Regions from separate parts of the Pseudoalteromonas sp. THAF3 genome, predicted to be linked through region 4. Evidence: predicted binding sites of a transcription regulator. Region 4 holds the regulator's gene; each other region holds the start of a gene.
What was found. Region 4 encodes ArgR, which controls arginine synthesis, uptake and breakdown. Its sites were predicted from a motif close to ANTGAATANNTATTCANT; they were not measured.
Positions count from the first base shown of each region.

Region 1 (8,221 bases), 1.3 Mb from region 4:
CGAACACGCCAATTACGGGGCGATTTTTTCGCGTGTTAGCCGATGAAAATATTGATGTAGTCGTCGCTAGCTCAGGAGAAATAAAGCTTTCAGTTCTTATTGAACGAAAGTACTTGGAATTGGGCGTGCGTGCATTACATGCGGCTTTTTTAACGGCAAGTGAATAATCGCTTTTAAGTTTTACTTACTTTTAGAGTGATTATTCTTTAGAATGCCGGAGACGGAATTTTTTACTAATTTGGAACTATGGGAGCAAGCGAATGCTAATTCTTACTCGTCGAGTTGGTGAAACCTTAATGATTGGTGATGAAGTCACAGTGACTGTTTTAGGCGTTAAGGGTAACCAAGTGCGTATCGGTGTAAATGCACCAAAGGATGTGTCTGTTCACCGCGAAGAGATTTACATGCGAATCCAAGCCGAAAAATCGGACTCAAATCCGGGCAACGCATAAATAAACGAATTCATAAAAGCCACTATCAAGTGGCTTTATTTTTATCAAAGATAAATGCAATCACTTCCTCATTGAGCACTCGTGCGGGAAAATAGTGCCTAGCTCCCTTATCGGTGACAATAATTATTCCCTTCTGCGTACTCAATACTTCTTTAATTTGTGGCCATGAGTATTGCTTCTTATGGGCATTAATCTCGGTACTAATTCCTTGCTCATCAATCCGCAGCGTCACTTCATTTCCAGCAGCTCTTGTTAATCGCTGTCGTGCTACCCACCAAGGTTGCTGATATTTGTAGGCAACCACTTCTAAAATAGCTAAAGCAAACAAAAAATAACCAAGGTAGTTATTTTGCAACTTAAACATGCTAAAAAGAGCAAGTCCTACGAGCAAGAGCACCAGTGGATATTTGAGTTGGCGGCGATGGCTGAAGGGCAAAGACTGCTCAAAGCTTTCGTGGTAGTAGTCTTTATCTAAAATATAGCTAGTGTGGTAATTCATAGTACTCGTTATACGAACTTGATTAATATAGAGGCAGGTATGCGCACGATTTTTATGGCATTAACGGCCGCGCTTTTCAGCGCTACGGTTGGCGCCCAACACCAATTTTTGGTCTTTGGCGATATGCCATATTCTCCTATCGATGAAGCGCTGCTCACCCCACCTGCAGGGCCATTATATCAAGGCGTGCGGCAAACCCCACATCATTTTATTGTCCACGTCGGGGATATTAAGGCTGGAGCTGTCGCTTGCACCGATCATGTTCTGCGCGGCAACTACCAGCTGTTATCTAATCTTAGTGAGCGGCCCTTTGTCTACACACCGGGTGACAATGATTGGACCGACTGCGATAGGAAAGGGCTTAGCACACGCTATGATGAGCTAGAGAGACTAAGCTTTGTACGTAAAGAATTCGCTGTTCATACAGTCGCCTTGCCCGGCTATGAACGCCAGCCTGAGCTGCCCGAAAACCAGGCTTGGCGTATAGAGCAAGTGCAGTACCTAACTGTGCATGTGGTAGGTACCAATAATGGTCGTGCGCAAATTCTTAAGTCTCATAAAAAACAAGCGCTGCAGGCTGTTAAAAAGCGAGATCAGCATAATATTCAATGGCTAACACGCCATGCTGATAAAGACCTAACCGCCATGGTTGTGTTTTTTCAAGCGGATATCTTTCGCTCAAGTAGCGGTCAGGGAGTGTGCAGTGACAATAACCGAAAATGTGATGGCTTTGCTGTCTATCGTCAATACTTAGATAAGCTCGCTCAACACAGTGATTATCCTATTTTAGTGGTGCATGGCGATACCAGTGAATTTTGCTTTTCACAGCGTCAGTCGCAGCTTTGGCATCTTAATGCACCTGGCGATTTTCAGGTTTTAGATATTGCTCATGTAACCGTTAATGTAGATTCCGCAAAGCCTTTTCAGGTGTCCCCCTTGGTGACAAATAGCGCTATTCCTCGCTGTGAAGATGACGGTTAGCTACTGCGGCAGGTAAGCATAAAAAAGCCGCGCTAGGCGCGGCTTTTGTTAACACTGCGAATTAGAACTGGAACCTTAGGCCCAGTTTAAACTTGCGACCAAGCACGTCATAGTTACTTGGGAACGTGTTACCTGAGTTAGAGCTGGTATCACCTGCCTCATTACCCACAACCGGTGGATCTTTCTCGAACAGGTTATCTATACCTAAACTTGCGGTGATATTATCGGTAAGGTGATAATTGGCATACAAGTCAAAGTAATCGTAGGAATCGATACTTCTAAACTCTGGGAAGTAATCGTCGGCAACGACTGGCTCTGCGTCAATGCCGTCAATGTGACGCCATTGCAATGACAGGGTAAAGTCGTCCATCGCCCACGTAGTACGTTGCACCCAGCGCATCTCTGCGAGGGGATCACAGCTGGCACTGTAATACCCTTTACAGTCGATAATTCGCGCTGTATCAGAGCTTTGCGATTCTTGAGTTAGATACTTGTTGATGGTTCCTGAGAACTGCAGCTCACCCATGTCCTCAAGTGGCACGAAGAAATTGAACCCCAGTTCAACCCCTTCAGCGGTCAAGTTCTTGAGGTTGGTAGTGAATTGTTCAATCCCGGCACCAGCAACGGTCAAATCGCCACCAACACGTTGTATTTTGGCACATTCTTGTGCATCACCTAACTTGTAACAGGCATCAAGGATTTCTTGTGCTGAAAACTCGCCGATGATGTCATCAATATCAATATCATAGTAATCTAAACTGATAGTGAAGTTTTGCAAGGTATCGAACTCTGGAGTCCAAACAATACCTGCTGTAAAGGTGCTTGCTTCTTCAGCGTCAGGTGGATTAAGTGGATCGCTTCCGGAGATCACTTGCACTTGACCTGATATCACATCTTGCACGTTACCCACTTGCGCATCGGTCATGCCAGTGGAAATACACAGCTGGCGCAGTTCAGCGCTGATGTTACCGGCGTTGGCAACCGAGCAAGGGTCGCTAGTCGCGTTATCAAGGCCAGTTACCACAGGAGAGGCGATTTCACCGACGTTCGGGGCTCGCGTCGCTTGCTGTTGCATAACACGTACTAATACACTGCTAACTGGGCGCCAGTTGAAACCAAGCTTCCAGGTTTCATTAGAGCCCACGGTATCGTAGTCTGCCCAACGGAAACCAAACTCCACATCAAGCGTATCAGCAAATGCCATACCGTCTAAGACTGGCAAGTAACCTTCCATGAACAGTTCATCAACACTGAAGCCACCTTCAATAGGCAACTGGTTACCTCCAGCACCGCCCTGACAGCTCGCTGGTGCAAGTTTCAAACATTCATCAGGCTCAAATAAGCCTTTTTCTTTGCGGTACTCGTAACCAAAGCTCATTGATAGCGGTGCGCCGGCGCCGGGCACTTCAATAAACTCAATCGGACCATTGATGGTCGCAGTTGCGATACGCTGGCTGTACTTTTGCTGCTGTAATGCAATAGCTGTAGCATAACCGGCCATTTCATCGGTAATGGTGCCAAAGCCACCAAACAGGTTGATGGGTACGCACGTTGGGTCGCCGTTTAAGCAGGTGACACCGTCTTCGGTTTCAAGGGCATTTTGGATGTTAGTTAGGTTGGTGTAGCCACCGCGTACGGTGGTACGGTTGGACTCACCATATTGGAAACTAACATCATACTCCCAGTCGTCAAACACATAACCTTTCACGCCAGTGACAAACTGGAACAACGAGGTGTCATAGCGCTCTGTACGGGGGCCGAGTTCGAGTGTACGCCGACGTAACTGCACAGTTAAATAGTCCTCAGAGTCGACGACGCCATTGCCGTTGACATCATTCCAGTTACTGTCACTTAAGAGACCATCAGCGAGCGCGTTGTTGCCCGTATCAATCATAAATTGCTGTGCTTGATCGCCAATTAACGGGTTAAATAGTGGCAATTCGAAACTAGCACCAAATGTGCCTGATGGCGCAACCTGTGTATCTACCGAGATCGAGCTGTAAGTGAGTGATGAATAAACTTCATGATCGTCGGTGAGGTTGTAACGAGCGAGAGCCGTACCTGAATAGCGCTCGGACGGTGTCTGATAGAAGTTATAGGGGTTGAAGTTGAACACGCTACAGGTATCAGCAGCAAGTGTGCCATCATTTCTAAATTGGCCTGCGGTACCCGCTCCGACAATACCAAAGCGTGTGGGCATGGCCGTTGTAGAACCACCACTTTCTACTGAGTTAGGGGCCTCACATTCAGAGGGCGCTGGAACGGGCGGTTGACCATTGAGGAATTGCTCATAGTTAGCGCCTGATGCGGTTTCGATACCAAGTAAACCCAACGGACGATCGCCAAGGAGTACTTGGTCACGCTTCATCCAGTCCAATGAGAGTACGACGTTACCTCTGTCATCAGCGAGGTTAGAACCGATGGTAAGCGATATATTACTTTTATCGCCGTCACTTTCGTCTGTTTGCTGGTGCGAGGTGTCTAAGGCTATCCCTTCAAAATTATCTTTAAGGACAAAGTTAACCGCCCCGGCAATGGCATCAGAGCCATAAACGGCCGAAGCACCACCAGTAACTACATCGATGCGCTCTACCAGTGCCGAAGGGATCACTGAGGTATCTACCGAACCGTTGTAGTTATATGGGATCATTCGTCGGCCATTAACCAGTATCAATGAACGCTGAGAACCCAAGCCTCTTAAGTTGACCGTTGCTGCACCGCCAGAGCCGTTGTTCACGTTACTGCCGTCACCGGGAATAGTGGATGGTAAAGTACGTAGAATTTGCTCTACTTCAGGTTCTTGTTGGAAGCGCAGCTCTTTCTCGCCAATGGACGTGATGGGGCTGGCTGAGACAGCGCCAGGCTGGCGAATACGACTACCAGTGATGGCAATGACCTCGATATCCTTGGCTTCTTCATCCCCCGCAGCGAGTGCTTGAGGCATAACGAATGAAGAAATACCTACGCCGAGCGCTACTTGTAGCGACAGCGCCAGTTTAGATTTTAACATTGTTTTTCTCCCTAGTTATTAGTACGACTAATACTTCAGGGCCAATCAAACTGCGGTTGTTCCTATTTAGCGTCATAAGCTTAGTCCGATTTGTTCAAACCTGCCAATGACTTAGAGTCAAAAAATAGAGCAAAAACCCTCAACGTAAACAATGTTAAATCAATTTTGGTATGACCAATTATCTTTTTTGAGATTCTCAGCATCATTTATGGCTAATGAAGATGATTTTTTCTCGTATAGATTTTATTTATATCCGCTATTTTTATTATCTATAAAGCTAAAATAACGGCATTGTTGGCGGTTTTTAAGTCTCCTTCCAAGAATTTCAAGGTTATAAATATTGGTATTACCAATTTACACTTATGTAGACATTCTCTTTTTTTTTGATATGGTGTTGGTTAAGTATCAATAAAAAGTAACTAAATTTGCACTGGGGTGAGCATGGATATTACAGCATTGTTAATTGAAGCCGCTTGGCTTATGGCGACTGGTATGGTGGTGGTCTTTGTATTTCTACTCATATTGATAGGTGCTTTACGCCTAATGTCATATATCTTTGCCGATACAGAACAAGCACAAGCGAATCAACAAGCTAGCGCCACTACCACGCATCACAGTAAGCGCCCTTCAAAGGCGCATATTGCAGCTATTGCTGCGGCTGTGCATCAGTATAAGAAGCAATAATAAGGGTCAATTATGTCTAAATTAAAGCTTACCGAATTAGTACTGCGAGACGCGCATCAATCTTTATTAGCAACACGCATGCGCTTAGAGGATATGCTCCCGATCGCTGATAAGCTTGATCAGGTTGGGTTTTGGTCAATGGAGTCATGGGGTGGGGCCACCTTTGACTCCTGTATCCGTTATTTAGGTGAAGACCCTTGGCATCGTATCCGCGCCCTGAAAGCGGCGATGCCTAATACTAAACAGCAAATGCTACTGCGTGGTCAGAACTTACTCGGTTATCGCCATTACAGTGACGATGTCGTGACTAAGTTTGTCGAGCGCGCTCACGCCAATGGCGTTGATGTGTTTCGTATCTTTGATGCGATGAATGATGTGCGTAATTTAGAGACGGCAATCAAAGCCGCTGTAAATATTGGCGCCCATGCGCAAGGCACTATCTCTTACACCGTTTCACCAGTCCACACGCTGGATATGTGGTTAGATCAGGCCAAGCGCCTTGAAGGTATGGGTTGTCATTCTATTTGCATTAAAGATATGGCGGGGCTGTTAAAGCCCTATGATGCCGATAAGTTGATCCGTGGCTTAAAGGAAACCGTGTCTTTACCCATTGCTATGCAATGCCATGCGACCACAGGACTAAGCACTGCAACCTACCAAAAGGCCATTGATGCCGGCATTGATATGCTTGATACGGCAGTTTCTAGTATGAGTCAAACCTATGGTCACAGCGCCACCGAGACCTTGGTTGCTATTGTCGAGGATACCCCGCGTGATACCGGTTTGGACCAAACGTTACTCGAGGAAATTGCGGCTTATTTTAGGGAAGTACGTAAGAAGTATGCGCAATTTGAAGGTAGCTTGAAAGGCGTTGATGGCCGCATCCTATTAGCGCAAGTGCCCGGTGGCATGCTCACAAATATGGAAAACCAGTTAAAAGAGCAAAACGCAGGCGATAAGTTAGACGAGGTACTCAAAGAAATCCCCAAAGTCCGCAAAGACTTAGGTTACTTACCTCTGGTCACCCCCACCTCACAAATTGTTGGCACTCAAGCCGTGTTGAATGTGCTTACCGGTGAGCGCTACAAGTCTATTACTAAGGAAACCGCAGGCGTTCTTAAAGGTGAGTATGGAGCAACACCCGCACCGGTAGATAGCCAATTGCAACAGCGTGTCTTAGAAGGTGCAGAGGCAATCAGTTGCCGTCCTGCCGACCTCATTGAGCCAGAGCTAGACAAGCTGACGGAGGAACTAGATGCTCATGCGAAAGAGCAGAACCTCGAGTTAGCAGACGAGGTGGTTGATGACGTTTTAACCTATGCACTATTCCCGCAAATCGGTTTAAAATTCTTAGCGAATCGAAATAACCCTGATGCTTTTGAACCGGCGCCCAGCGCCGAGCCGGAGCAGCCAAAGGCTGTGGCAAAGGTGGCACCGACAAAGCAAGGGCCAGAGCGTTATAGCATTAGTGTCGATGGTCAGGCCTATGATGTTGTCGTCGCCCCCGGTGGTGAGTTGGAGAGTGTGCGTGCTGTTGAGGGTGAAGGTGAAAACCCACCGCAGTCGGCTGCGATTAGTGGCGGGGAAACGCTGAATGCACCGCTAACAGGCAACGTCTTCAAGGTTTTAGTCAAACCTGGTCAGCACGTGAGTGAAGGTGATGTGGTTATGATCATGGAAGCGATGAAGATGGAAACTGAAGTGCGCGCATTGCACGGCGGTGAAGTCAGTGATGTGTTAGTGCGTGAAGGTGACTCCGTGAGCGCTGGCCATGCCTTAATTGCATTGGTTTAGGAGGGGGTATGGAAGGAGTATTAAATCTCTGGCATGCCACCGGTATTGCCAACTTTTCCGTCGCTCAACTGGTGATGATCTTAGTCGGTTGTGGGCTGTTATATTTGGCGATAGCGCGTAATTTTGAGCCATTACTATTGGTGCCTATTGGCTTCGGGGCAATATTAACAAATATCCCCGTGGCTGGTATGGCAGACCCTGGTGGCATACTGTATTACGTGTATTACATAGGCATTGACTCCGGCGTCTTTCCGCTGCTTATCTTTATGGGGGTGGGGGCACTTACCGACTTTAGCGCGTTGATAGCGAACCCGCGAATGCTACTTCTGGGCGCTGCGGCGCAATTTGGTATTTTCGCGACCTTGTTTGGTGCCATTGCTTTGAATTTTGTGCCGGGCTTTGAATTTACACTCAAAGATGCATCTGCTATCGCCATCATTGGCGGTGCCGATGGTCCGACTGCTATTTTCTTAGCCTCAAAATTAGCCCCAGACTTGCTCGGTGCTATCGCAGTGGCGGCGTATTCTTATATGGCATTAGTGCCCATTATCCAGCCACCCATCATGCGAGCATTAACCTCCGAGCAAGAGCGTAAAATTGAGATGCCGCAGTTACGAGCGGTTTCCAAAAAGGAAAAAATTATTTTTCCACTTATGGTTCTGGCGTTAACTGCGATGTTCTTACCGGCAGCAACGCCGTTGGTGGGAATGTTCTGTTTGGGTAACTTAATGCGTGAGTCAGGTGTCGTCGATAGGCTCAGTAGCACAGCGCAGAATGAGCTGATCAATATAACGACTATTT
Region 1 covers NZ_CP045418.1:2,454,121-2,462,341, reverse strand. The annotation lists gene FIU82_RS11495 (aspartate kinase) at 1-167, shown strand, start outside; gene csrA (carbon storage regulator CsrA) at 261-452, shown strand; gene FIU82_RS11485 (YcxB family protein) at 478-951, opposite strand; gene FIU82_RS11480 (hypothetical protein) at 991-1,932, shown strand; gene FIU82_RS11475 (TonB-dependent receptor) at 1,994-4,942, opposite strand; gene FIU82_RS11470 (OadG family protein) at 5,384-5,626, shown strand; gene oadA (sodium-extruding oxaloacetate decarboxylase subunit alpha) at 5,639-7,420, shown strand; gene FIU82_RS11460 (sodium ion-translocating decarboxylase subunit beta) at 7,429-8,221, shown strand, end outside.
Region 1: a site for ArgR is predicted at 5,357-5,374, ahead of FIU82_RS11470 (OadG family protein). Genes of this name have one in related genera too.

Region 2 (8,221 bases), 1.2 Mb from region 4:
AATCATCAGCAAGTTTCTTAATCTCTTTTTCACTCAAGACACCTTCGCTAACCAGCTGATCAGCATAGATTTGGCGCGGCACTGGGTGCTTTTTAATCTTTTTATACATCAACGGCTGCGTGGCGCTTGGCTCATCCGCTTCGTTGTGTCCATGACGGCGGTAACACACTAAATCAATAACCACATCGCGTTTGAACTGATTACGGAAATCAAGTGCAATTTGCGTCACTAAGGCAACCGCTTCAGGGTCGTCGGAGTTAACGTGGAAAATCGGTGACTGCACCATTTTCGCGATGTCGGTACAGTAGTCAGTAGAGCGTGTATCGTCTTGTTTAGAGGTAGTAAAACCGACTTGGTTGTTAACCACGATGCGCACACTGCCGCCTACTTTAAAGGCATTAGTTTGCGACATATTGAAGGTTTCTTGCACACAACCCTGACCGGCGATGGCCGAGTCACCGTGGATGGTGATAGGCAGTGCTTTTGAACCACTTTCACATTCTAAACGGTCAAGACGAGCGCGTACCGAGCCCATCACCACTGGATTAACAATCTCTAGGTGTGAGGGGTTAAATGCCAAGGCCATGTGTACGCTGCCGCCTTCGGTGGCGAAGTCTGATGAGTAACCCATATGGTATTTCACGTCACCAGAGCCCAGCGTGTCATCGTGCTTACCAGCAAACTCATCGAACAGCGCCGATGGGTTTTTACCTAGTACATTCACTAACACATTGAGACGACCACGGTGGGCCATACCAATAACCGCTTCTTGTTGGCCACTTTCACCAGCGCGGTGAATAAGCTCTTTAAGCATTGGCACTAAGGCGTCGCCACCTTCCAATGAGAAGCGTTTGGCACCTGGGAATTTCGAGCCTAGGTATTTTTCAAGACCATCGGCCGCAATCAAGCCTTTAAGAATGCGCTGCTTGGTTTTGCTATCGAATTGAGGGCGTGCTTGAACCGATTCTAAGCGTTGCTGTAGCCAACGTTTTTCTTCGGTAGATGTGATGTGCATGTACTCGGCACCAATGGAACCACAATAGGTTGCCTTCAATGCTTTGTATAAGTCACCCAGTTTCATCATTTCGCCGCCGGCAGCAAACGAACCTACATAAAACTCAGTGTCAAAATCGTCTTCAGAAAGACCGTGGAAGTCTAACTCCAAATCGCGAACGCGTTCACGTTTCCAAATCCCGAGTGGGTCAAGATTCGCGTTTTGGTGACCACGGAATCGAAAAGCATTTATCAGTTGCAATACTTTGATCTGTTTGGGGTCACCCTGACCACCTTCTGCAACAACTACTTCGCGATGTTTATTTTTTGCCAGCTTGGCGAATTCAGCTCTTACTTGTGAATGCTTAGTTTCTACATCCACCCCTTCCACTTTGGGAAGTTGCTCGAACACTTCACGCCATTCTTCTGGCACTGAAGTCACATCATCAAGATATGCTTCATAAAGCTCCTCAACATAGGCAACGTTACCGCCGTACAGATGAGAAGACTCTAGCCATGCCTTCATCACACCATCGTGCATTTATAAGCCCTTTTATCTAGCGCAGAATTTACATTGTCTGACTTACTTAAAACTCAAGTAAGTGATCGAAGAATGGCCAGACAGACGTCCAGCCATTCTTAGTTCTATTATGCCCTTAAACGGAACGATTAAGAAGCATTGATTTGATTTGCCCAATCGCTTTAGTCGGATTCAAACCTTTCGGACATACATTGACACAGTTCATGATATTGTGACAACGGAATACGCTGAATGCATCGTCTAAATCTGCCAAGCGCTCATCGGTGGCGGTATCTCGGCTATCCGCTAAGAAGCGGTAAGCGTGTAATAGGCCGGCCGGGCCGATAAATTTGTCTGGATTCCACCAGAAGCTTGGGCATGATGTTGAACAACATGCACAAAGAATACATTCGTATAGCCCATCTAGCTTTTCACGATCTTCAATCGACTGCAAACGCTCACCCGCTGGAGGCGTATCATTAATGAGATACGGCTTCACTTTCTCGTACTGAGTGTAGAATTGCGACATGTCGATTACAAGGTCACGAATAACCGGTAAACCCGGTAGTGGACGAATCACTACCTTGCCCTTGCCGTTTGTCTGCAATGCAGAAATTGGCGTAATACAGGCAAGGCCATTTTTACCATTCATGTTCACACCATCGGAGCCACATACCCCTTCACGGCAGGAACGACGAAATGCCAGGCTTGGATCTTGCTCTTTTAACATCAGCAGTGCGTCAAGCACCATCATGTCACGACCTTCTTCCACCTCAAGGGTGTAGTCTTTCATGAATGGCGCATCATCCACGTCTGGATTGTAACGATAAACAGATAATTCTAAAGTTGCCATCGTCATCTCTCCTAGTAAGTACGAGCTTTAGGTGGGAACGCTTCACGAAGCTTAGGTGCATAGTTTACATCACGCTTAGACATTTCTTCTGTCTCAGGGTTGTAAACACTGTGGCACAGCCAATTTTCGTCATCACGGTCCGGGTAGTCGAAGCGCGAGTGCGCACCACGGCTCTCAGTACGGAAATTCGCAGCAACCGCTGTTGAGTAAGCTGTTTCCATCAAGTTATCAAGCTCTAAACACTCGATGCGTTGAGTGTTGAACTCGGTTGATTTGTCGTCTAAGCGGGCATGCTGTAGACGCTCGCGAATTTCTTTAAGCTCTTTAAGACCCGTTGCCATTGAATCCCCTTCACGGAATACCGAGAAGTTAAGCTGCATACATTGCTGTAGGTCTTTTTTGATTTGCACTGGGTCTTCGCCCTGGCCTTCTTTTGATGTTTCCCAACGGTTGAAACGTGCCAATGCACCTTCAATGTTGTCGCTTGAAGCATCACGTTGCGCTTGGTAATCGTTCAAGTAAACACCTAGGTAGTTACCTGCTGCACGACCAAATACAACCAAATCAAGTAGAGAGTTACCACCTAGGCGGTTAGCACCGTGTACAGATACACAAGCGATTTCACCGACTGCGAATAGACCTTCTACAAGCGTGTCGTTGCCTTGGGCATCAACGCTTAGTACTTGGCCGTTTACATTAGTTGGTACACCACCCATCATGTAGTGACAAGTTGGAATAACTGGAATTGGCTCTTTCGCTGGGTCAACGTGAGCAAAGGTTTTAGCTAGGTCACATACGCCAGGTAGACGTAGATTTAGCGTTTCCTCACCAAGGTGATCCAGTTTCAGTTTAATATGCGGGCCCCATGGACCTTCACAACCACGACCTTCACGGATTTCGGTCATCATTGAACGGGCAACTACGTCACGTGACGCCAAGTCTTTGGCATTAGGCGCATAACGCTCCATGAAGCGCTCGCCATCTTTGTTCAGAAGATAACCCCCTTCACCACGGCAACCTTCAGTTACCAGGGTTCCGGCACCGGCGATCCCGGTTGGGTGGAACTGCCACATTTCCATGTCTTGCATGGCTACGCCAGCACGTGTGGCCATACCCACGCCGTCACCCGTGTTGATGTGCGCGTTAGTGGTCGAGGCATAAATACGCCCTGCACCACCGGTGGCAAGCACAACCACTTTCGATTTGAAGTAAACCACTTCACCAGACTCGATGTCGATAGCTGTACAACCCACTACCGCGCCGTCGTCGTTTTTAACAAGGTCCAGTGCATACCACTCAGAATATACATTGGTTTTGTTCTTTACGTTTTGCTGATATAAGCAGTGCAGCAAGGCGTGACCGGTACGGTCCGCTGCAGCCGCTGTACGCGCTGCTTGCTCGCCGCCGAAGTTTTTCGACTGACCACCGAATGGGCGCTGATATACGCGGCCGTTCTCAAAGCGTGAGAAAGGCAAGCCCATGTTTTCAAGCTCGGTGATTGCCTCTGGGCCAGTTTTACACATGTACTCAATGGCGTCTTGGTCACCGATGTAGTCGGAGCCCTTAACGGTATCGTACATGTGCCATTCCCAGTTATCCTCGTGCGAGTTACCTAGTGCTACGGTAATACCACCCTGAGCCGACACGGTGTGTGAACGGGTTGGGAAAACCTTGGAAATAAGCGCACAAGACTTGCCTGATTCAGTGATTGCTAACGCTGCGCGCATACCTGCACCGCCAGCGCCAACCACTACTGCGTCAAATTCGCGAACTGAATATTTCACTTAAACACCCCATAGAACAAACAGGCCAACTACTACGTAAGATAGGGCCATAAGGTTTAATACGAAGCCAAGAAACGCGCGTAGTTTGGCGTTCTTTACATAGTCGGTCAGCACCTGCCATAGGCCGATGCGTGCGTGCACCATAATGCACGCAAGGGCGATTAGGGTGTATACCTTCATCGCGAAGTTACCGAATAACCCCGACCATGCTTCATAGGTTAATGCTGGAGTGCATAGCAGATAACCAATAATAAATAGTGCATAAGAGCTGATGATAAGTGCCGTCGCTCGTAGTGATACGAAATCCTGAACACCATCACGCTTTAAAGATGCTTGATTTAAGACCATAGCCAAACTCCCGCCAATACGGCAACAATCACCCACAATACAAAGCCGATTTTAGCGGTTGCATTGCCTGAATCTAATTCTTTCCACGGACCCAAGTCTTGGATTAAGTGGCGTACACCTGCGATGAAGTGATACGAGAGAACGGTGAGGGTACCCCAGGCGATAAATTTGGCAACAAACCCGGTTAACAGGCTTTTGACAAATTCAAATCCTTCCGGAGAAGACAGTGACACAGCCCATGCCCAGATAACAAAGGTCAAGGCAAAGAACATTGCGACACCGGTGACGCGGTGCAGAATTGATGCTTTGGCCGTTGCTGGCATAGAGATGGTCGTTAGATCGAGATTTACAGGTCTTTGCTTTTTCACAGTTACTTGCCCATCTTGCTCACATTGATAAATAGAGCCATCTACATTGTTGTTATAACCATTTATGCAATCACTGCATAAATGCGCTCACATAAATAAACCCACAGACGCGAAAAAAGATCACTTTATTTGTTCAATTTTAAAGCGAAATTTCACGTGTTTGTCATAAACGGTTTACTCAAAGACGTTACGGTATTGAACCCCTGACAGTATATAAGTCTGCAGCGGATATTACAATTCTTGTTTAGTCACGGAGGTTTGCGAATTAGCCATTGGTATAATATTTAATCTTTGCAGAATATTTATTATACACAAATGCATTAAAATTGACTTTCTACCCCTCTTGTACGTTAGAATGATCGGAATTTGCTTAACATTAGTATCACGCATAACAGCTTTAGCTTGTTATTCTTATAGGAGATAATTAGATGGCAGATAAGAAAGCCACTGTCCATATTGATGGACAAGACCCGATTGAACTTCCCATTTACGAAGGTACTGCGGGTCAAGACGTTATCGACGTCCGTACCTTAGGCGCACACGGCTACTTCACCTACGACCCAGGGTTCATGTCGACTGGCTCTTGTGACTCATCTATCACCTACATCGATGGTGGTAAAGGCGTATTGCTACACCGTGGTTACCCCATTGATCAGCTTGCTGAACAATCTAACTACGTCGAACTTTGCTACTTACTGCTTAACGGTGAATTACCGTCAGAAGCAGAGCTTGAAGAATTCTCTAAGTCAATCACCTTAAGCACTATGGTGCACGAGAAAGTGGCGGCCTTCTTCCAAGGTTTCCGCGTTGATGCTCACCCAATGGCGATGCTATGTGGTGTGGTTGGTGCCATGTCTTCTTTCTATCACCAAGACTTAGACATCTCAGACCCAGCGCAGCGTAAGCGCAGTGCCACTCGCCTAGTTGCGAAACTGCCGACTATCGCAGCGATGGCGTACAAGTACACCATTGGTCAACCATTCGTTTACCCACGTAACGACCTGAGCTACGCAGAGAACTTCTTACACATGATGTTCTCAGTGCCTTCTGAAGATTACCAAGTAAATCCTGTGCTTGCTAAAGCCATGGACCGTATCTTCATGTTGCACGCTGACCACGAGCAAAACGCATCAACCTCAACAGTCCGTATTGCTGGTTCATCTGGTGCCAACCCTTATGCATGTATCGCAGCGGGTATCGCATCACTTTGGGGCCCTGCGCACGGTGGTGCTAACGAAGCATGTTTGAACATGCTGCAAGAGATTGGCTCAGTTGATCGCATCGACGAATACATCGCTAAAGCGAAAGACAAGAACGACCCGTTCCGCCTAATGGGCTTCGGTCACCGTGTTTACAAAAACTTCGACCCACGTGCCACGGTAATGCGTGACACCTGCCACGAAGTATTGAAAGAGCTAAACATCGAAGATCCTCTTCTAGATGTTGCTATGCGCTTAGAGCAAATTGCTCTTGAAGACCCTTACTTCGTTGAGAAGAAACTATACCCGAACGTAGACTTCTACTCAGGTATCATTCTTAAGGCGATCGGTATCCCAACCAGCATGTTCACCGTTATTTTCGCTATGTCGCGTACTGTCGGTTGGATCTCGCACTGGGATGAAATGCTGTCTCAGCCTGGTCACAAGATCAGCCGTCCACGTCAGCTATACAAAGGCGCAACGAAGCGCGATTACGTCGCTCAAGACAAGCGCTAAGCAACGCGTTTTAGAGTTGAAAAAGGTCGCTCCCAGCGGCCTTTTTGATTGCCATTTTAGCCTAGTTCTCTACAATGGCGGCATTTGTACAGCCAGCTTTACTAACCATGTTTGATATAGACGCAATACGCCAAGATTTCCCTGCCCTGACTCAACATGGTGACACCGAACGTGTTTATTTTGATTCGGCCGCAACGGCGCACAAACCACGCTGTGTGATTGACACCTTGACGCGCTTTTACAGCCAAGAAAACGCCAACGTGCATCGCGGCGCACACCAATTAAGTCAGCAAGCAACCAGCCGTTATGAGCACGCACGCCAGCAAGTGGCCGAATTTATCGGCTGTCAACATAACGAACTGGTATGGACCAAAGGGGCCACCGAGGCTATTAACTTGGTTGCCTATGGGCTGACGGCGCAGCTACAACCCAAAGACGTGATTTTAATAACCGAACTTGAGCACCACGCCAACATCGTGCCTTGGCAGCAGCTAGCGAGCCGCACCGGTGCAACATTGATGGCCGTACCGGTCACCCCCGCAGGCCTACTCGATATCGCTCAAGCGGAGCAAATGATTGCCCAGTATCGCCCCAAGGTATTTGCCCTGGCCCATGTTTCTAATGCTCTTGGCAACATTAACCCCGTTAAAGCGCTACTCAGTCAGGCCAAGCAACAAGGTGCTTGGACCTTGGTTGATGGTGCCCAGTCGCTGCTGCATTTGCGCCCACAAGTGGCCGACTTGGGCTGCGACTTTTTCGTGTTTTCGGCGCATAAATGTCTTGGCCCTACCGGCCTTGGCGGACTGTTCGGGCGCTTTAGTTGTCTTCAGCAGCTCGATGTTTTTCAAACCGGCGGCGAAATGGTCGCTAAAGTACGTATCGAGCATACCGAATTTAACCCGCCCCCGAGTAAGTTTGAAACCGGCACACCAAATATCAGTGCGGTGCTTGGCTTTGCTGCCGCCATTGAGTATTTAAATAACCTCGATAGCGCCGCCCTAGCAGCGCACGAGCGTAGCTTAATGCAGTATTTAGTGGCGCACTTAAGCGACATTGAGTCGGTGTCCTTGCTTGGCGACATGCAGCATAATGTCGGCACCGTCAGCTTTTATGTACAATCTGAGCACCCCTATGACATTGCCACCTTGCTCGATATGGAAGGCATTGCCCTGCGCCATGGCCACCACTGCGCGCAGCCGTTAATGCATGCGTTAGGGGTCAATGGTACGGTGAGAGTCAGCTTGGCGTTTTATAATACCTTTGCAGAAATCGACCACTTTATCAGTGCACTACGTAATACCTTGGAGATGATGGCACCATGAGTTATAGCAATTACCCAGAGCTAAAACAGGCTTTTCAAGCCCTTCACGGCTGGCAACAACGTTATCGTGAGTTGATGCTGTTGGGAAAAAGCTTGCCAGTCCTTGCCAATGAGCTCAAAGTCGATGAAGCTAAGGTTTCCGGCTGTGAAAGTAATGTCTGGTTGTATATCGACTTCACTCCCCAAGAAGATAAGCTGGTTGTGGTGGCCGATTCCGACACTCGCATTGTTAAAGGGTTACTGGCGTTGATTCTCATGATGTACAACGGTAAAACCCCGCAACAAGCAGCGGCCCTTGACGCCGAGCAAGAGTTCGAGG
Region 2 covers NZ_CP045418.1:1,686,700-1,694,920, forward strand. The annotation lists gene FIU82_RS07760 (2-oxoglutarate dehydrogenase E1 component) at 1-1,534, opposite strand, end outside; gene FIU82_RS07765 (succinate dehydrogenase iron-sulfur subunit) at 1,650-2,366, opposite strand; gene sdhA (succinate dehydrogenase flavoprotein subunit) at 2,378-4,150, opposite strand; gene sdhD (succinate dehydrogenase, hydrophobic membrane anchor protein) at 4,151-4,498, opposite strand; gene sdhC (succinate dehydrogenase, cytochrome b556 subunit) at 4,489-4,866, opposite strand; gene FIU82_RS07785 (citrate synthase) at 5,295-6,581, shown strand; gene FIU82_RS07790 (aminotransferase class V-fold PLP-dependent enzyme) at 6,656-7,903, shown strand; gene FIU82_RS07795 (SufE family protein) at 7,900-8,221, shown strand, end outside.
Region 2: a site for ArgR is predicted at 5,181-5,198, ahead of FIU82_RS07785 (citrate synthase). Genes of this name have one in related genera too.

Region 3 (8,221 bases), 1.6 Mb from region 4:
AGGCCATTTAGCTTTTGCACGTAGGTGTTGTGGTGTTTACCGTGGTGATACTCAAGCGTCTCTTGAGAGATATGTGGCTCTAATGCATTGATTTCGTATGGTAGTGACGGTAGTTCAAATGCCATGTTTTTCTCCATCTATCATTATTTGAAAAAAGGGCAAGCAGCTGCGCGCGGACTGCGCAAAGTGTACTGAATGCCATTATAGTGGTACTATAATTCCTGAGTATTTTACTCAAGTTTTAGCAAACAGCAACGCCAAAACGGCGACAAGTGCCTGAACCTGCGTTTACAGTAGACGTCTTATACGACGATTTTGCTACATCAGAGCAAAAAATATCGTGGTTGCCTTCATCACCGTCATGCTACGGTATCAACAGCGCGCTGTTTGCTTTAAAATTACTGCTAACGATAGACATTGTGGTCAAAGTGATGGATTTCAACACTTACCGTCACATTTAACAGAAATTGAGGTTGTACATGGAAACCGTTGAAAAGATTAAACAGCAAATTGCTGAAAATCCCATTCTGCTTTATATGAAAGGCTCTCCAAAACTACCAAGCTGTGGCTTTTCTTCTCAAGCAGCGCAAGCGATGATTTCTTGCGGCGAGCAGTTTGCTTACGTTGATATCCTACAAAACCCGGATATTCGTGCTGAGTTACCAAAATATGCGAACTGGCCAACTTTTCCGCAGTTATGGGTGGAAGGTGAGTTAGTCGGTGGTTGCGACATTATTATTGAGATGTTCCAACGCGGCGAGTTGCAGCCTCTCATTGAGCAAACAGCGGCAAAGTACAAAGACGCTGATAGCGAATAAGAGTAAAAAAGCCAGGTTCTCCTGGCTTTTTTATTAACAGTAGAACCCTGTTCAGAGGCTTTGACTGATACCATCGATCAGCGACGCATTTCTCACTAAAAAGCAATTTTTCGAATCCCTCGGTAAAAACTTTCTATCTGCACAACTTCGGTTAAACTTTGTTATTAATAGCAGTTTATTGGGCGTGCCTTGTATGTTCATGCTTTATATTCGTGTGACCGTTTTAATTTTGGCAGTGGCCATACTCCCCGCTAGCTACTCCTACGCGCAGCGTCAATCTATTACGATTGACTATCAAGTAAATGATGCAACCATGAGTTACACAGGTTTTTGGCGTGGCAGCACCTTTATTGTTGATGCAGGGTTCGAGCGTAATGTGATTGTCGCGACGCTTGATTGGCCTCCTTACTTGGGGCGTAATCAATGTCAGGGTGGCTGGCTATTGCATTATATGGCGGCGTTGCTATTGCAGGCTGGGTATAATCCTGAGTTCAGGTTTTTGCCTTGGGCTCGAGCGGTACGCATGACTGAATTGGGTCATGCGGACATTTTAGCTCCAGAGTATGAAATAGAATCATCCGCGCCCTCAGACGTCATCCCTGGCAGCACGCGGCTTAATCATCTCGCATTGTCCTCAGCATTAGCGCATGCACCGGTGCATTATGTGGCTGCAGCAGACAGTGCTATCACCCAGGCCCCGCAAATATCGGAATTGCCCAATTACTCTCTTGGTATCGTTCGTGGCTATCAAAATGCCCCCCAGGTAGATCAAGTGATCGACAGTGGCCAAGTCATTGTTCAGCAAGCTATAGATGATGCGCAAAACCTTAACTTAGTGGTTAACGGGCGCGTTAACCTCATTATTGGCGATCCCTTAGTATTACATACCGTAGCCAGTGCAAACGGTATTGACCGCGCTGCCTACCGAGTATTGCAACCAAGCATAACCAATCAGCCGTTGTATTTTGCGTTATCGAAAACGCGGCCACAGTGGCAAGTGTTGATGCAAGATATCAATCAAACCATCCCTGTTGCCAGTGCTCAGCAATTGCGCCAACAGCTTACTGAGCGTATTGATGAGCACTGTGCAGCTCAGGGCACATATTAAGGTGAATTTTTATTCGCAATGTGAATAATTATTCACGCTCACCTCATCTTTACGTTAACGTAAACGTTCGATTTTAAGCTCGGTATTTACACGATTTGTAAATATGACACTGGTGTCATATAAAAAATAACGAGTATAAATAGTAAAAATACCTCTATATCCCCTTGCTTCGCATATGTTTACAAAGCGTGAAAAATATTCAAGAATGTGAATATGTATTCATAATTTCATTGACACTCTGTTTGCAAAGCGTTAGCGTTGACGGTCTGCTAGGCCGCCTGTGAGGGTTGCTTGCAACGCGGTTAGCACGCAGTAGCAAGGGGGAGAGGAGTCCGCAAATGTTATATGACTCAGCATTAGAAAAAGATAATTGTGGCTTTGGCTTGATAGCCCAAGTCAACGGGCAAGCCAGCCATAAGTTGATTCGCACCGCGATCACGGGTCTTGCCCGTATGGAACACCGGGGTGGTATTTCTGCAGACGGTAAAACCGGTGATGGTTGTGGCTTGCTGATGCAAAAGCCAGACAGCTTTTTTCGAGCTGTAGCCAAAGAAAACAACTGGTTACTGGGCAAAAACTACGCTGTGGGAATGGTTTTCCTAAGCCAAGATCCGGTTCAAGCCGAAGCGGCAAAACGCGTTATCACCAAAGAATTAGAACAAGAAACACTGACCCTACAAGGGTGGCGTGAAGTGCCGACCGATACCAGTTACTTAGGCGATATTGCCTTGAAGCAATTGCCACAGTTTATGCAGGTTTTTGTCAGCGCCCCGGAAGGATGGCGACCAAAAGATTTGGAACGTCGGCTGTACATTGCCCGCCGACGTATCGAAAAACAGTTAGAACAGGATAAGGATTTTTACATTGCTAGCTTGTCTGGGTTAGTCACTGTATATAAAGGCCTGATGATGCCAGAGGACTTGCCAAATTTTTATCTCGATTTGGCAGATATCCGCATGACCTCGGCAATTTGTGTTTTTCACCAACGTTTTTCCACCAATACCCAGCCGCGATGGCCTCTAGCACAGCCGTTCCGCTATTTGGCTCATAACGGTGAAATCAACACCATAACGGGCAATCGACAATGGGCTCGGGCTCGTGCTTATAAGTTTTCCTCGCCACTGCTGCCTGATTTGCAAAGTGCCGCCCCTTTTGTCAACGAGAGTGGCTCAGACTCTTCGAGCTTGGACAACATGTTGGAGTTGTTTTTAGCCGGGGGGATGGACCTGTTCCGCGCGATGCGCATGTTAGTGCCACCGGCATGGCAAAAGAACCGAGCGATGGATGATGATCTGCGCGCATTTTATGATTTCAACTCTATGCATATGGAGCCTTGGGATGGACCTGCAGGCATTGTGATGTCCGATGGTCGCTTTGCTGCATGTAACCTCGACCGTAACGGCTTGCGACCTGCTCGCTATGTGGTGACCCAAGACGGGTTTATCACCTTGGCTTCAGAGGTCGGGATTTGGGATTATGCCGCCGATGAGGTGGTGGAGAAGGGCCGTGTTGGTCCTGGTGAACTGATGGTGGTTGATACCTTGCATGGCAAGGTATGGCACTCAGGGGAGATCGATCAAGACCTCAAAGCAAGACACCCTTACAAACAATGGCTGGAGCAAAACGTTAAGCGCCTCACGCCTTTTGAGAAGCTGACCGACAAAGAAGCCGGTAACCGTTCGTTTGACGCTGATACGCTACTGATTTACCAGAAAATGTTTGCGTACACCAATGAGGAGTTGGACCAGGTCATTCGGGTAATGGGTGAAAATGGCCAAGAAGCCACCGGTTCAATGGGCGATGACACGCCATTTGCGGTACTTTCTGAAGGCCATCGCTCCTTATATGATTATTTTCGACAAAAGTTTGCTCAGGTCACGAATCCGCCTATCGATCCACTGCGCGAAAACCATGTCATGTCACTAACGACCTGCATTGGTCGTGAGCAAAATGTTTTCAATGAAACCACAGGACACGCTAAGCGCTTGCAATTTGATTCGCCAGTGCTGATGTACTCGGATATGGTGCAGCTGCGCAGTGCCAATGATGAGCACTATAGCCACAGCCAAGTGGACCTAAACTACACCAGTGATGAGACCTTAGAGCAGGCGTTGGAACGCGTTTGTGATGAGGCGCAGCGTAAGGCTGAAGAAGGCGCGGTGATGGTGATTTTAACCGACCGCCATATTACCCAAGACAGCCTGCCTATTCCGGCGGCAATGGCCGTTGGCGCGGTTCAGCAACGTTTAGTGAATAACAACTTGCGTTGTGACACTAACATAATTATCGAAACTGCAAGCGCACGCGATCCTCATCATTTCGCGGTGTTACTTGGTTTTGGTGCAACCGCTATTTACCCTTACCTCGCCTATGAATCGCTGGTGGCGATGAGCGATAATAAGGTGATCGACAAGAGCTATCGCGAAGTGACGTTGTCTTATCGCAATGCTATCAACAAAGGGTTGTTTAAGATTATGTCGAAAATGGGGATCAGTACCATTTCGTCATACCGGTGCTCTATGTTGTTCGAAGCGGTGGGATTATCCGATAAAGTGGTCGAGCTATGCTTTAAAGGCGTAGCGAGTCGTATCGCTGGTGCCTGTTTTGCGGATTTTGAGCACGACCAAGGCAAGTTGCGCAAACTGGCATTTAGTGCACGTAAACTGCTCTCCCATGGTGGGCTGTTAAAATACGTTCATGGCGGCGAATATCACGCTTATAACCCCGATGTGATCCAAACACTGCAAACCGCAGTGCGTTCAGGAGACTATGCGGACTATCAACGTTATGCGGCCCTAGTAAACAATCGTCCCATCACTAATTTACGCGATATGCTCGCGCTGCGCAGCGATACTACGGCCGTTAGTGTCGATGATGTTGAGCCGGCAGAGGCGCTTTATCAGCGCTTTGATTCTGCCGCCATGAGTATCGGCGCTTTATCGCCAGAAGCGCATGAAGCTCTGGCAATTGCGATGAACCGCTTAGGCGGGTGTTCTAACTCGGGCGAGGGTGGCGAGGACAAGCTGCGCTTTGGTACCGAGAAAAATTCACGTATTAAACAAGTGGCATCAGGACGCTTTGGCGTCACTCCGCACTATCTGCGCAGTGCTGATGTTATCCAAATCAAAGTCGCCCAAGGCGCTAAGCCCGGCGAGGGAGGCCAGCTGCCCGGTGAGAAGGTCACACCTTATATCGCAAAACTTCGGTATTCGGTACCAGGTGTGACCTTAATTTCACCTCCACCACACCACGATATTTACTCTATTGAGGATTTGGCGCAGCTGATATTCGACCTCAAGCAGGTGAATCCAAGTGCGATGATCTCGGTTAAGTTGGTATCAGAGCCAGGGGTCGGCACCATTGCTACCGGTGTGGCCAAAGCTTACGCCGACCTTATCACCATAGCCGGGTACGACGGTGGCACCGGGGCCAGCCCACTGACATCGGTAAAGTATGCGGGTAGCCCGTGGGAGTTGGGGTTAGCGGAAACGCAGCAAGCCCTAGTTGAAAATGGCTTGCGTCACCGTATTCGCTTGCAAACAGACGGCGGTTTAAAAACCGGCCTAGATATTATTAAAGCGGCCATTCTCGGCGCTGAAAGCTTTGGTTTTGGCACTGGGCCTATGGTGGCTCTGGGGTGTAAATACCTGCGTATTTGTCACCTCAATAACTGTGCAACCGGTGTAGCGACGCAAGACGAGACGTTACGGGCCAAGCATTATCATGGCTTGCCTGAGATGGCGATGAACTACTTTAAGTTTATTGCCCAAGAAGCGCGAGAAATCATGGCATCGCTGGGCGTCACGCGGCTAGTGGATTTAATTGGTCGTACCGAATTACTCGAAGCCATTGAGGGCAAAACGCCGAAACAGCAAAAAGTCGACCTCAGTCATTTATTGGAGAAGCCCAATAATATCAGCGGTGAGACCCTATACTGCTCGGTGCACAATACTTCGCATTATACGGGGCGCTTGAATGAGGAGCTGCTCGATAAAGCCAAGGAGGCCATTGATAACTTATCGGGTTTAAACTTGGTGAGCCGCATTAATAACACCGATCGTTCCATTGGTGGCATGCTTTCCGGCTATATTGCCTCGAAGCACGGTAACCAGGGTATGGCCGCTGATCCAATTCGTCTTGAGCTACATGGCACTGCCGGGCAATCCTTTGGTGTGTTTAATGCCGGTGGTCTCGAGATGACCCTTATTGGCGATGCCAATGATTATGTCGGTAAAGGCATGGCCGGCGGGCGCTTAGTCGTTCGCCCACCAATGGGCTCATGTTTCCAATCACACCAAGCAGCAATTATTGGCAATACCTGCCTATATGGTGCAACTGGGGGTCATTTATATGCTGCCGGTTGTGCTGGCGAGCGCTTTGGTGTGCGTAACTCCGGCGTCACCGCTGTGGTTGAAGGCTTAGGAGATAATGGCTGCGAATACATGACCGGCGGCGTCGTATGTGTGCTTGGTAAGGTTGGGGTCAACTTTGGTGCAGGGATGACAGGTGGTTTTGCCTATGTACTCGACGAAGCCCAAGACTTTGATAAACGCATCAACCCAGAGCTGGTGGAAATTGTCGAACTAGATAACTTAGTAACACATCATGAGCACCTCCGTGGATTGATAGCTGAACACTTAGAACTCACCGGTTCGCAGCGAGCCGAGGCTATTCTTGCCAGCTTTGATCTGTATTTACCGCTGTTTAAGTTGGTGAAACCAAGATCCAGTGATGTGCAGAGTTTATTGGGCCACCGCGCCCGCAGTAGCGCGGAGTTGCGCGTACAGGCGCAATAGGAGGAAGTATGAGTCAGAATGTTTATCAATTTATTGACGTGCAGCGCGTGGACCCAAGGAAAAAGCCGATTTCCACACGCAAACAGCAGTTTGTCGAGATTTACGAACCATTTTCGCAAAACCAAGTCGACTCTCAGGCCGATCGCTGCTTGGATTGCGGCAACCCCTATTGTGAGTGGCAGTGCCCGGTCCATAATTACATCCCGCAGTGGCTAAAGCTGATCCGCACTGGACGTATACTCGAGGCAGCAGAGCTGTCTCACCGCACCAATAGCCTGCCAGAGGTGTGTGGGCGGGTATGCCCGCAAGACCGTCTTTGTGAAGGCGCTTGTACGCTCAATGAAGACTTCGGCGCGGTGACTATAGGGAATATAGAAAAATACATCACCGATACCGCGTTTGCTATGGGCTGGAAGCCTGATATGAAGCACGTGGTGTGGACCGATAAAAAAGTCGCCATTATAGGTGCTGGCCCCGCTGGCTTGGGGTGTGCTGATGTGTTGGTACGTAATGGCGTTAAGCCGGTGGTATTTGACCGTCACCCAGAAATCGGGGGGTTGCTAACCTTTGGCATTCCTTCTTTCAAGCTCGAAAAAGAAGTAATGCAGCGTCGTCGTGAAATCTTCACCGAGATGGGAGTGGAGTTTCAACTGAATACCGAAATAGGCAAAGATATTGAATTGCAAAGTATTATTGATCAATACGATGCAGTCTTTTTAGGTGTTGGCACATACCAAAGCATGCGCGGCAATTTAGCCAATGAGGATGCCGAAGGCGTCTATGACGCATTACCATTTTTAATTGGTAATACTAATCGCGTGATGGGCTATGATGAAAGCCAAACGCCTTTTGTTGATATGCAAGGCAAGCGTGTTGTCGTGCTTGGCGGTGGAGACACCGCGATGGATTGTGTGCGTACCTCGGTGCGTCAACAGGCAAACCATGTGATCTGTGCCTATCGTCGCGATGAAGAAAATATGCCGGGCTCAAAGCGCGAGGTGAAAAACGCCAAAGAAGAAGGCGTGGAATTCATGTTTAACGTTCAACCTAAAGGTATTGAGGTGAATGAACAAGGCATCGTCACCGGTGTGAAAATGATAAAAACCCAACTCACAGAGGCGGATGAAAATGGTCGTCGCCGCGCTGAAGAAGTCGCGGGCTCTGAACATGTTGTGGCCGCTGATGCCGTGCTCATGGCTTTTGGCTTCAAACCCCACAAGATGGAGTGGTTATCGCCGTTTGGTGTCGAAATCAATAGTTGGGGTGGGATCACTGCGCCTGAGCAAGGCGAATATACTCACCAAACGACTAATCCAAAGATTTTCGCTGGCGGTGACGCGGTACGAGGATCCGATCTGGTCGTCACAGCGATCTTTGAAGGTCGAAACGCCGCCGAGGGCATCATGGACTACCTCGAGGTATAAAGTTCTTTTCTGGGAAAATCAAAGCGGGCCCTTGTTGGCCCGTTTTTTTATAGCTAACAGTGACTGAAAAAGGAT
Region 3 covers NZ_CP045418.1:2,129,234-2,137,454, reverse strand. The annotation lists gene FIU82_RS09850 (superoxide dismutase) at 1-125, opposite strand, end outside; gene FIU82_RS09845 (Grx4 family monothiol glutaredoxin) at 480-818, shown strand; gene FIU82_RS09840 (ABC transporter substrate-binding protein) at 1,012-1,926, shown strand; gene gltB (glutamate synthase large subunit) at 2,265-6,722, shown strand; gene FIU82_RS09830 (FAD-dependent oxidoreductase) at 6,731-8,146, shown strand.
Region 3: a site for ArgR is predicted at 2,133-2,150, ahead of gltB (glutamate synthase large subunit). Genes of this name have one in related genera too.

Region 4 (8,221 bases):
GCCATTCCTGGGTTTCGAGTGCGTCTACGTCAACGTTATTGACTTCAGACATATGGAGTTTTCCTTATGTTTAAAATACGAATTTAAAATGCCAAAAAGCCCCAGCTTAAGCGCGATGCTCAACTGAGGCTTACAGCGAATTTATTGTGCTCTGGTACGTCGCAAAGAGCGCTCAATACGCGAATGCTCTTTCGTTGCTTCCAGTAAGGCTTCTTCGATAAAGGCTAAGTGCGCATTACTGGCCAGGCGTGCCTCTTCTGGGCGGCCTTCAATGACGGCGTCCATCAACACTTTGCGGTGCTGCGCTAATTGCTGCGACACGGCGGTTTTCTTCATCAATACCTGCAAGTTTTGCAGTACGTTTTGCTCTAGTAAAGCTTGCATGCCACGCACCAAGTGCAGTAACACCACGTTATGAGACGCTTCAGCGATACAAAAGTGAAAAGCATTAATAGCTTTCGCTTTGGCACTCAGGTCATCACTTACTTGCGCTATTTTTTCAAAGCTATGCTTTACCTTTACAAAGTCATTTTGAGTCCCGCGCAATGCCGCATAATAGGCGGCGATACCTTCGAGGGCGTGGCGAAACTCAAGCAAATCAAACTGCGACTCTGGGTGCTTACTGATCAACTCAAACAGTGGATCACTTAAGCCCTCTTCCAATTGATTCTTTACAAAGGTGCCACCACCTTGGCGGCGCGTAACCAACCCCTTGGCTTCGAGTTTTTGAATTGCCTCACGCAGCGATGGGCGTGATACTTCAAACTGCTTAGCCAGCTCACGCTCAGGCGGAAGCTTTTCCCCCGGCGCCAGCGATCCCTCAAGAATCATATTCTCAAGCTGGGCCAAGATCACGTCCGATAATTTCGCTGCTTTTACTTTCAATGACATCGTTGATTTATGCTTTGGGTAAATTGGTCATACCAAAAAGTGCGGTTAAGGTATCAAATTCACCGCAAGCTGTCAAAATTGACCCAGTTCACATCAATTTTTATTCAGCCAATTATGGTGGATATGCGCGCAAATTAAAGTAATTTACGCTTAGCGACAAATGGTCAGACCAGTGGAAGGAAAGGAAATAAATGCACAAAAAAGCCCCTATAGCAGAACTATAGGGGCTTTTAGCATGATATCGCTATTAGCCAATATCATGAAGTAACGGCCATAGCGGCTATTACTTATTCATGAAGTCGATGCCTTCTTGAATATCTTTATTCAAGGTGCCTAGCATGTCTTCTTTGGCTTGTTGTTCAAAGGCGCTTAGTTCACCGTAAGAAAGCAACTCTTCGACACCATTTTTACCAAGACGTACTGGCTGAGCGAAGAACTGTGCGTCTTCACCATTGCCTTCAACATAGGCGTATTCAACAACATCTTCACCTTGCATGCCTTTGACTAGTGACAAGCAGAAGCGCGCTGCAGCTGCGCCCATAGAAAGTGTAGCACTACCGCCACCCGCTTTTGCTTCAACAACTTCGGTACCGGCGTTTTGGATACGCTTAGTTAGCGCAGCAACTTCCTCATCAGAGAAGCTCGCACCTTCTACTTGAGACAGTAGAGGTAGAATAGTCGTCCCTGAGTGACCACCAATTACTGGCACTTTCACGTCGTTCACGTTCAAGCCTTTTAGCTCAGCAATGAAAGTTTCTGCACGGATGACGTCAAGTGTTGTTACACCAAATACGCGTGCAGGGTCATAAGTGCCCGCTTTTTTGAATACTTCAGCCACGATTGGCACTGTGCCATTGACTGGGTTAGTGATAACACCGACCATGGCTTTCGGGCAGTTTTTAACAATGCCTTCAGCTAGCGTCTGGACAATGCTGGCGTTTACATTGAACAAATCAGCGCGGTCCATGCCCGGCTTACGCGGCATACCCGCTGGGATTAAAACAATGTCACAACCGTTTAGTGCTGCGTCTAAGTCTTCTTTACCGAAGCCCTTTACATCAACCGCAGTTGGGATGTGTGACAGGTCAACAGCAACACCAGGAACCACAGGGGCTACGTCGTATAGAGCAAGCTCAGAACCAGCAGGAAGGCTATTTTTTAGTAGCAAAGAGAGCGCTTGACCGATACCACCGGCAGCACCTAAAACGGCAACTTTCATTTTAATTCTCCGTAAAATAACGAGATTGGGTTATCAAGATTTGGGTCATCTGACCTTTTGGTGGCCTTAAAGATAATGAAAAGCGCCGATAAAGACAAATTTATCCGCGTTATTTTGACGATAATCTCGACCATAGTCGTAAACTTCACTGTAAACCCCAGTGCCTTGGATGAAATAACCCCGGTTCTTGGGTAGAATGATAAGACTTTAAGCTACAAAGACCATTATTATGCACGCGCAAGAAAAACAAGAAGCCTTGGTAAAAGCCTTTAAAGCCCTCCTAAAAGAAGAAAATTTCGGCTCACAAGGAGAGATTGTTGATGCCTTAAAAGAACAAGGCTTCGATAACATCAGCCAAAGCAAAGTTTCGCGCATGCTCAGCAAGTTTGGTGCGGTGCGTACACGCAACGCCAAACAAGAAATGGTCTATTGCTTACCCGCAGAATTAGCCGTTCCCACAGCGAAGTCGCCACTGCGCCAATTAGTGCTGGATATTGTTCACAATGAGATGATGATCATCATCACCACCAGCCCGGGTGCAGCACAATTAATCGCGCGTTTGCTCGATTCTCTCGGTAAGGCCGATGGCGTGCTAGGAACCATAGCCGGGGATGACACCATCTTTATTGCCCCCGCCAAAGTCTCTGAAATTGATATTACTCTGGAGCGGGTGCGTAAGCTGTTTGAGAACGTGTAGCCAACGACTTTAGAAAATCCACCGAGGGGGCAAAAAACGCTGAGCCCATGTCAGCTTGGGTAAAGTCCAGCCAAGCATCATAATGATGATGATCCCCTAGCTGACTTTTCAGCATTTGCGTAAACGCGTCGCCACTGGCGGCGCAGGTCACCGACAGCAAGCCTTGCTTGGTCATGGTGCCAAAAGGCATGCCCTGGTGCAGTAACAGCGGCTCGCCTTTTTCATCTTTCAACTCTGAGCGCGCCGCGTGACTGTTGGCATTAATCGGCATTAGCAGCTCGGCATCCAGACGAGTACGGCCAATCACCAACTCTTGTTCTTCAATACTGAGCGCTTGCCAGGCATTGAGGTTGTGGGTAAAGCGCTGGACGTGCACATAACTGCCTTTTACAAAATCATTGCTGGGGTCATTAATGAGCGCCGTGAGATTTTTTTGCCGTCCATGAGGTGTATCTGGAGCGTAAAGAAAGCCATTAAAATCACGCCCGTCTAAAAAGCGATAACAGGTGATTTCCTCAACAAGCTCCACATCACTGCCTAACAGTTTCAATACTCGCTGGCCAAATAGATGATTGACATCTTCCCGGTCCGAGCGAATTTGTATAAACAAATCGAACGGCTGTGCTAGCACGTGGTGGTCACGGTTGGGGATACTCGGAAAGCTCGCTAATTCTGCAGGCATGGCATCGGGATGAAAATGCGGCCAGTACTGCGCACCTATGGCGACAAAGCTGGAAACCATAGCCTCAGAGAAGCGATCATCGTATTCGCTTTGCAGGTCCACTAACTGTGCGAGCTTACTTTTAACTGCGTGATCATGGCCATCAAGGACATTGAGAAACAAGTGCAAGCCGTGCAAATTGGCCTGCGCGCACACACCGGATTGCGCTCTGGGCATTAAGTTACCATTCCTTTCGTTGTTATTGTTAGCAGCGCCTATTACGGGCGCTAAGCCGCCCGCGCGGCTACATACAGGCTATGAATTCGCGCTTAATCAGCGAAGAAATTCACAGAGTGTGGGGTAATTGTAAGCGATAGCTTCTGACTCGGCAAAAACTCTTGTTCAGCTTTAGCAGGAATTTCAACTTCTTGAGCAAACACGCTGACGCGATAAACGTATTCTGTGCCGACAAAACGCTGTGATAGTAACGTCACTTCACCGTGTTCATCACCAATCAACTGCATATCGTGAGGACGAACATACACTTGCCCCTTTCCCGATGATGGCAAAGGCTGTAAAGAGCGCACAATACCAAAGGGCGTTTGTACATGCTCGGCATCAACGATAGTGGCATCAATATACACACCCGTGCCTAAAAACTCTGCCACGACTTTAGAGTTAGGGTGCTGGAATAATTGTTTCGCCGTACCTTGCTGCGCAATTTGTCCGTTGTGCATGACCGCTAATGTGTCGGCAAAGGCAAATGCTTCTTCTTTGGAGTGGGTCACAAAAATAGCAGAGACGCGCTGGTCTTTAATAATGCGGCGAATGTCAGCAATTAGTTGAAAACGCACCTGATGGTCAATATTCGAAAACGGCTCATCAAGTAGCAATAGGCTAGGTTTGTATGCCAGCGCTCTAGCTATGGCAACACGTTGCTGTTGGCCGCCTGAAAGCTGGTGTGGATAACGCCCTCCACACTCATCTAGATGCACCAGTGCGAGCATTTCCGCGACCCGCTGCTGTTTGTTTGCTTTGCTCATGCCCTTTAAACCAAAGGCTATGTTTTGCGCCACGGTTAAGTGTGGAAACAGCGCGTAATCCTGAAACATCATACCCATGTTGCGGTGCTGTGGGGGCACACAATGCTGGTCACTACACAGGACCTCTTTCCCTAAGCGGATCACCCCTCGATGTGGACGTATAAGCCCAGCAATGGCTTTTAGTGTGGTTGTTTTGCCGCAACCGCTGGCGCCTAGCAAACACAAAATCTCATCGTCTGCTAAGGTCAGGCTTAAATTGTTGACCACTGCCCGCTCAGCGTATTCGAAACTAATGTTGTCTAATTCTAGTTGCGCTGTCATGACCGAGAATGCTCCATTGAGCGGTTAATAAAATACAAGGGCAGTAGCCCCACTAATACAATAAATAGTGCCGACACTGAAGCCAGCTCTAATTGCTCATCGCTCACATACTGAAACACATGGGTCGCCAATGTTTCAAAGTTAAATGGCCGCAACAGTAATGCTGCTGGCAACTCTTTCATACACTCGATAAACACTAATAAGGCAGCGGTTAAGATACCGCGTTTAAGAATGGGAATATGCACGCCAAGTAAGGTTTGTCGCTCATTGCGGCCCATTGAGTGGCTGGCCATATCCAAGCTCGGGCTAATGCGGCTAAAGCTTGATTCTATGGCGCCATGGGCAATGGCGTAAAATCGCACCAAGTAACCAAACACGATGGCAAATATAGTACCGCTTAAGAATAACCCTGGTTGATAGTCATATTGGGCGAGCCAATCATTAATGCCGACTTCTAAACTAGTCAGTGGTAACAGCACCGCAATGGCTAAAACGGTGCCAGGTAAGGCGTATCCAGTGCTGGCTAAGCGCCCAGGCCACAGTGTATATCGTGCTGTACTCAAGCGTTGGTAGTACACCACAAGAATACTCAGGGTAATGGCGAGGATGCTGACCATAGTGGCAATTTTTAGGCTTTGCCAAGCATAGAGGAAAAACTCATCATTCCACGCTTGGTCAAAATAATTAAACGCGTAGCTAACCAGCACCGCCGTCGGAATAGCGAAAGCAAGCGCCAAAATAACTAAGGCAAAGCCTGTAGCTGCCAACGCTTTAGCTCCTTTGAGAGTATAAAGAGGCTCACCGCTTAGCTGGGTTTGGCGCTCAAATACGGCGCGGTTGCGGCGCGAATAACGCTCAATAATGATAGCCAAAAACAAAATGAGCAGCATGATCCCTGAGATTTTCGCAGCGGCGGTTAATGAATAATACCCAAACCAAGTATCGTACACCGCTGTCGTTAGGGTGCTTACAGCAAAGTAATTGACGGTGGCAAAATCCGCCATCGCCTCCATGCTAATTAAGGTTATAGCGGCGACAATCGCCCCTCGAGCTAAAGGAAGACTGACTTTAAAAAAGCCTGCAACTGGGCCGTGTCCCATAATATGGGCGGCTTGAACCAGCTTATGAGACTGCTCCTTCAGCGCGGTTTTAAAAATTAAGAATAAGTAGGGGTACAGCACTAACGCAATCATCACGATTGCGCCACCGAGCGTACGAATATCAAAAAACCAGTAATCATCCGGCGATTGCCAGCCAAACCACTGCCGTAACTGAATTTGCACCGGACCAGCATAATCCAGTAAGTCGGTATAAACATAGGCAATAAGATAGGTAGGCATGGCTAAGGGCAGCATCAAAGCCCATTCAAAGTGTTTTCGCCCCGGAAAGTCGCAGCAGGCGACCAACCACCCTAAAGGCAACGCAATCAAGCAACTCAATAGCGCTACACCGAGGATCAACACTAAGGTATTACGGGTATAATCCCACAGCACCGTATCCCAGAGGTGGTTAAACACGTTGGGATCACTTTGCAAGGACTCAAAAATAAGGAAAGCTAACGGCAACGACAGGCCTAAGCCTGTCGTCCACGCAATAAGCTGCCACGATGACAGCGAGAATTTAAAGCGCATCAATACCCAGTAATTAAAGGTCGAATTTTACCTCATCGAGCAGCTTCAACGCCGTTTGACGATGTTTACTGATTTCCGATAAAGGCAGAGAGTCCTCTTTAAAGTCACCCCAAGAGGCAACTAACTCAGACAATGGCACACCCTTTTTCACTGGGTATTCCATATTCACAGAGGCATACATATTTTGCGCTGTATTGTCGGTCATAAACTCGATCAGTTTCAAGGCGTTATCCTTGTTTTTAGCATACTTTGTTAAGGCAACGCCGGAGACATTAACGTGCGCTCCTCGGTCTTGTTGGTTAGGAAAGTTAATATAAACGGCATCAGCCCAAGTACGTTGTTGCTCGTCTTGCATCATTTTTCCAAAGTAATAGCTGTTACCGATGGCCACATCGCACAGCCCTTCTTTTACGGCCTTAACCTGCGCTCGATCGTTGCCCTGCGGTTTACGGGCAAGGTTCTGCTTTAACGCTGTTAACCACTGCTTGGTTTGTGCTTCACCGTGATGGGCAATCATAGATGCGACCAACGCCAAGTTATAAGGGTGCTTGCCTGAGCGCATGCACACCTTACCTGCAAATTGCTCGCTCCCCAGGTCTTCATAGCGCACGCTGCTTAACTGGCCCACACGTTCTTTTGACGAGTAGACATTGCGCACCCGTTTGGTTAATGCCACCCATTGCCCATTGGGGTCGCGGAAGCTAGCAGGAATATTGTCGGCCACCGCGTCGCTATTAATGCTTTGCGTTAGCTCCATATCGTCTAGTTGCATTAAGGCACTAAAATTAGAGGTAAGTACTAAATCAGCGCGAGTATGCTTGCCTTCACGCTTTAAGCGCTCAATAAGCCCTTTTTTCGCAAACACCACGTTGGTCTCTATTCCCGTTTGTGCTGTAAACTTCTCTAGTATGGGCTCAATAAGAAAAGGCTGACGAAACGAGTAAATATTGACGCTGTCTTGCGCCAAGGTGGGAGCGGCTGTTAACGTAGTGAGTAACGATGCCAAGCCCAAAGCCAATGCTTTTTTCATAAAGCCTCCAATAGATAAAAATAATTCTCAAGCGCATCATATCTTTTGCACCGCAAAAGTACAGCACCATCATCACAACATAAACACCAGCTGAACAACTTCCATCTTTGCCCGAGTTACTGTGAGATATATCTCACATAGCATCAGGTTATTGCGTCATTTGCGATAAAGAACAGCACGCAAAAATACACAAAACACTGATAAATAATAGATTTTTAATTATTTCGTTTATTTTACTAAATCAGTGTTTGTTACCACTACCTGACCTGTACCTAATTCATCCTTATACTGTCTCCATCGCTTGTAAGGGCATATGGGCGATAAAGTTAAGGAAAGCCAACCTCAAAGGACGGACCGGAAGTTCAAGGACAGGCGCAGGACGCGTAACGCAACGGACACGCAGACAGGACGGTAGGATTTGGCAAGATGCCATAGAAGGACAGGTGCAGGACGCATAACACAAGGGAATTGTTATTCTAAGGATAGTCAAGGGAAAACGGCAAGATGCCAATATGGACAGATGCAGGATGCATAACGCAAAGGAGTTGCTACTTTAAGGACAGCAAAGGAAAAATAGGCAGGATGCCGAGCACACCGGACGTGATACTCAAGGTTGAGTATAGGACAGGCGAGTGAACGCAGCTCACAAAGGAAATGTGAATAAGGACAGCGAAGGATTTGTCAGTGATAGCTCCACTGAGGATTATGTGCAGGATGTACATATCACA
Region 4 covers NZ_CP045418.1:519,208-527,428, reverse strand. The annotation lists gene aceE (pyruvate dehydrogenase (acetyl-transferring), homodimeric type) at 1-52, opposite strand, end outside; gene pdhR (pyruvate dehydrogenase complex transcriptional repressor PdhR) at 142-891, opposite strand; gene mdh (malate dehydrogenase) at 1,175-2,110, opposite strand; gene argR (transcriptional regulator ArgR) at 2,340-2,807, shown strand; gene FIU82_RS02430 (Dyp-type peroxidase) at 2,767-3,705, opposite strand; gene FIU82_RS02425 (ABC transporter ATP-binding protein) at 3,798-4,832, opposite strand; gene FIU82_RS02420 (iron ABC transporter permease) at 4,829-6,463, opposite strand; gene FIU82_RS02415 (Fe(3+) ABC transporter substrate-binding protein) at 6,477-7,493, opposite strand.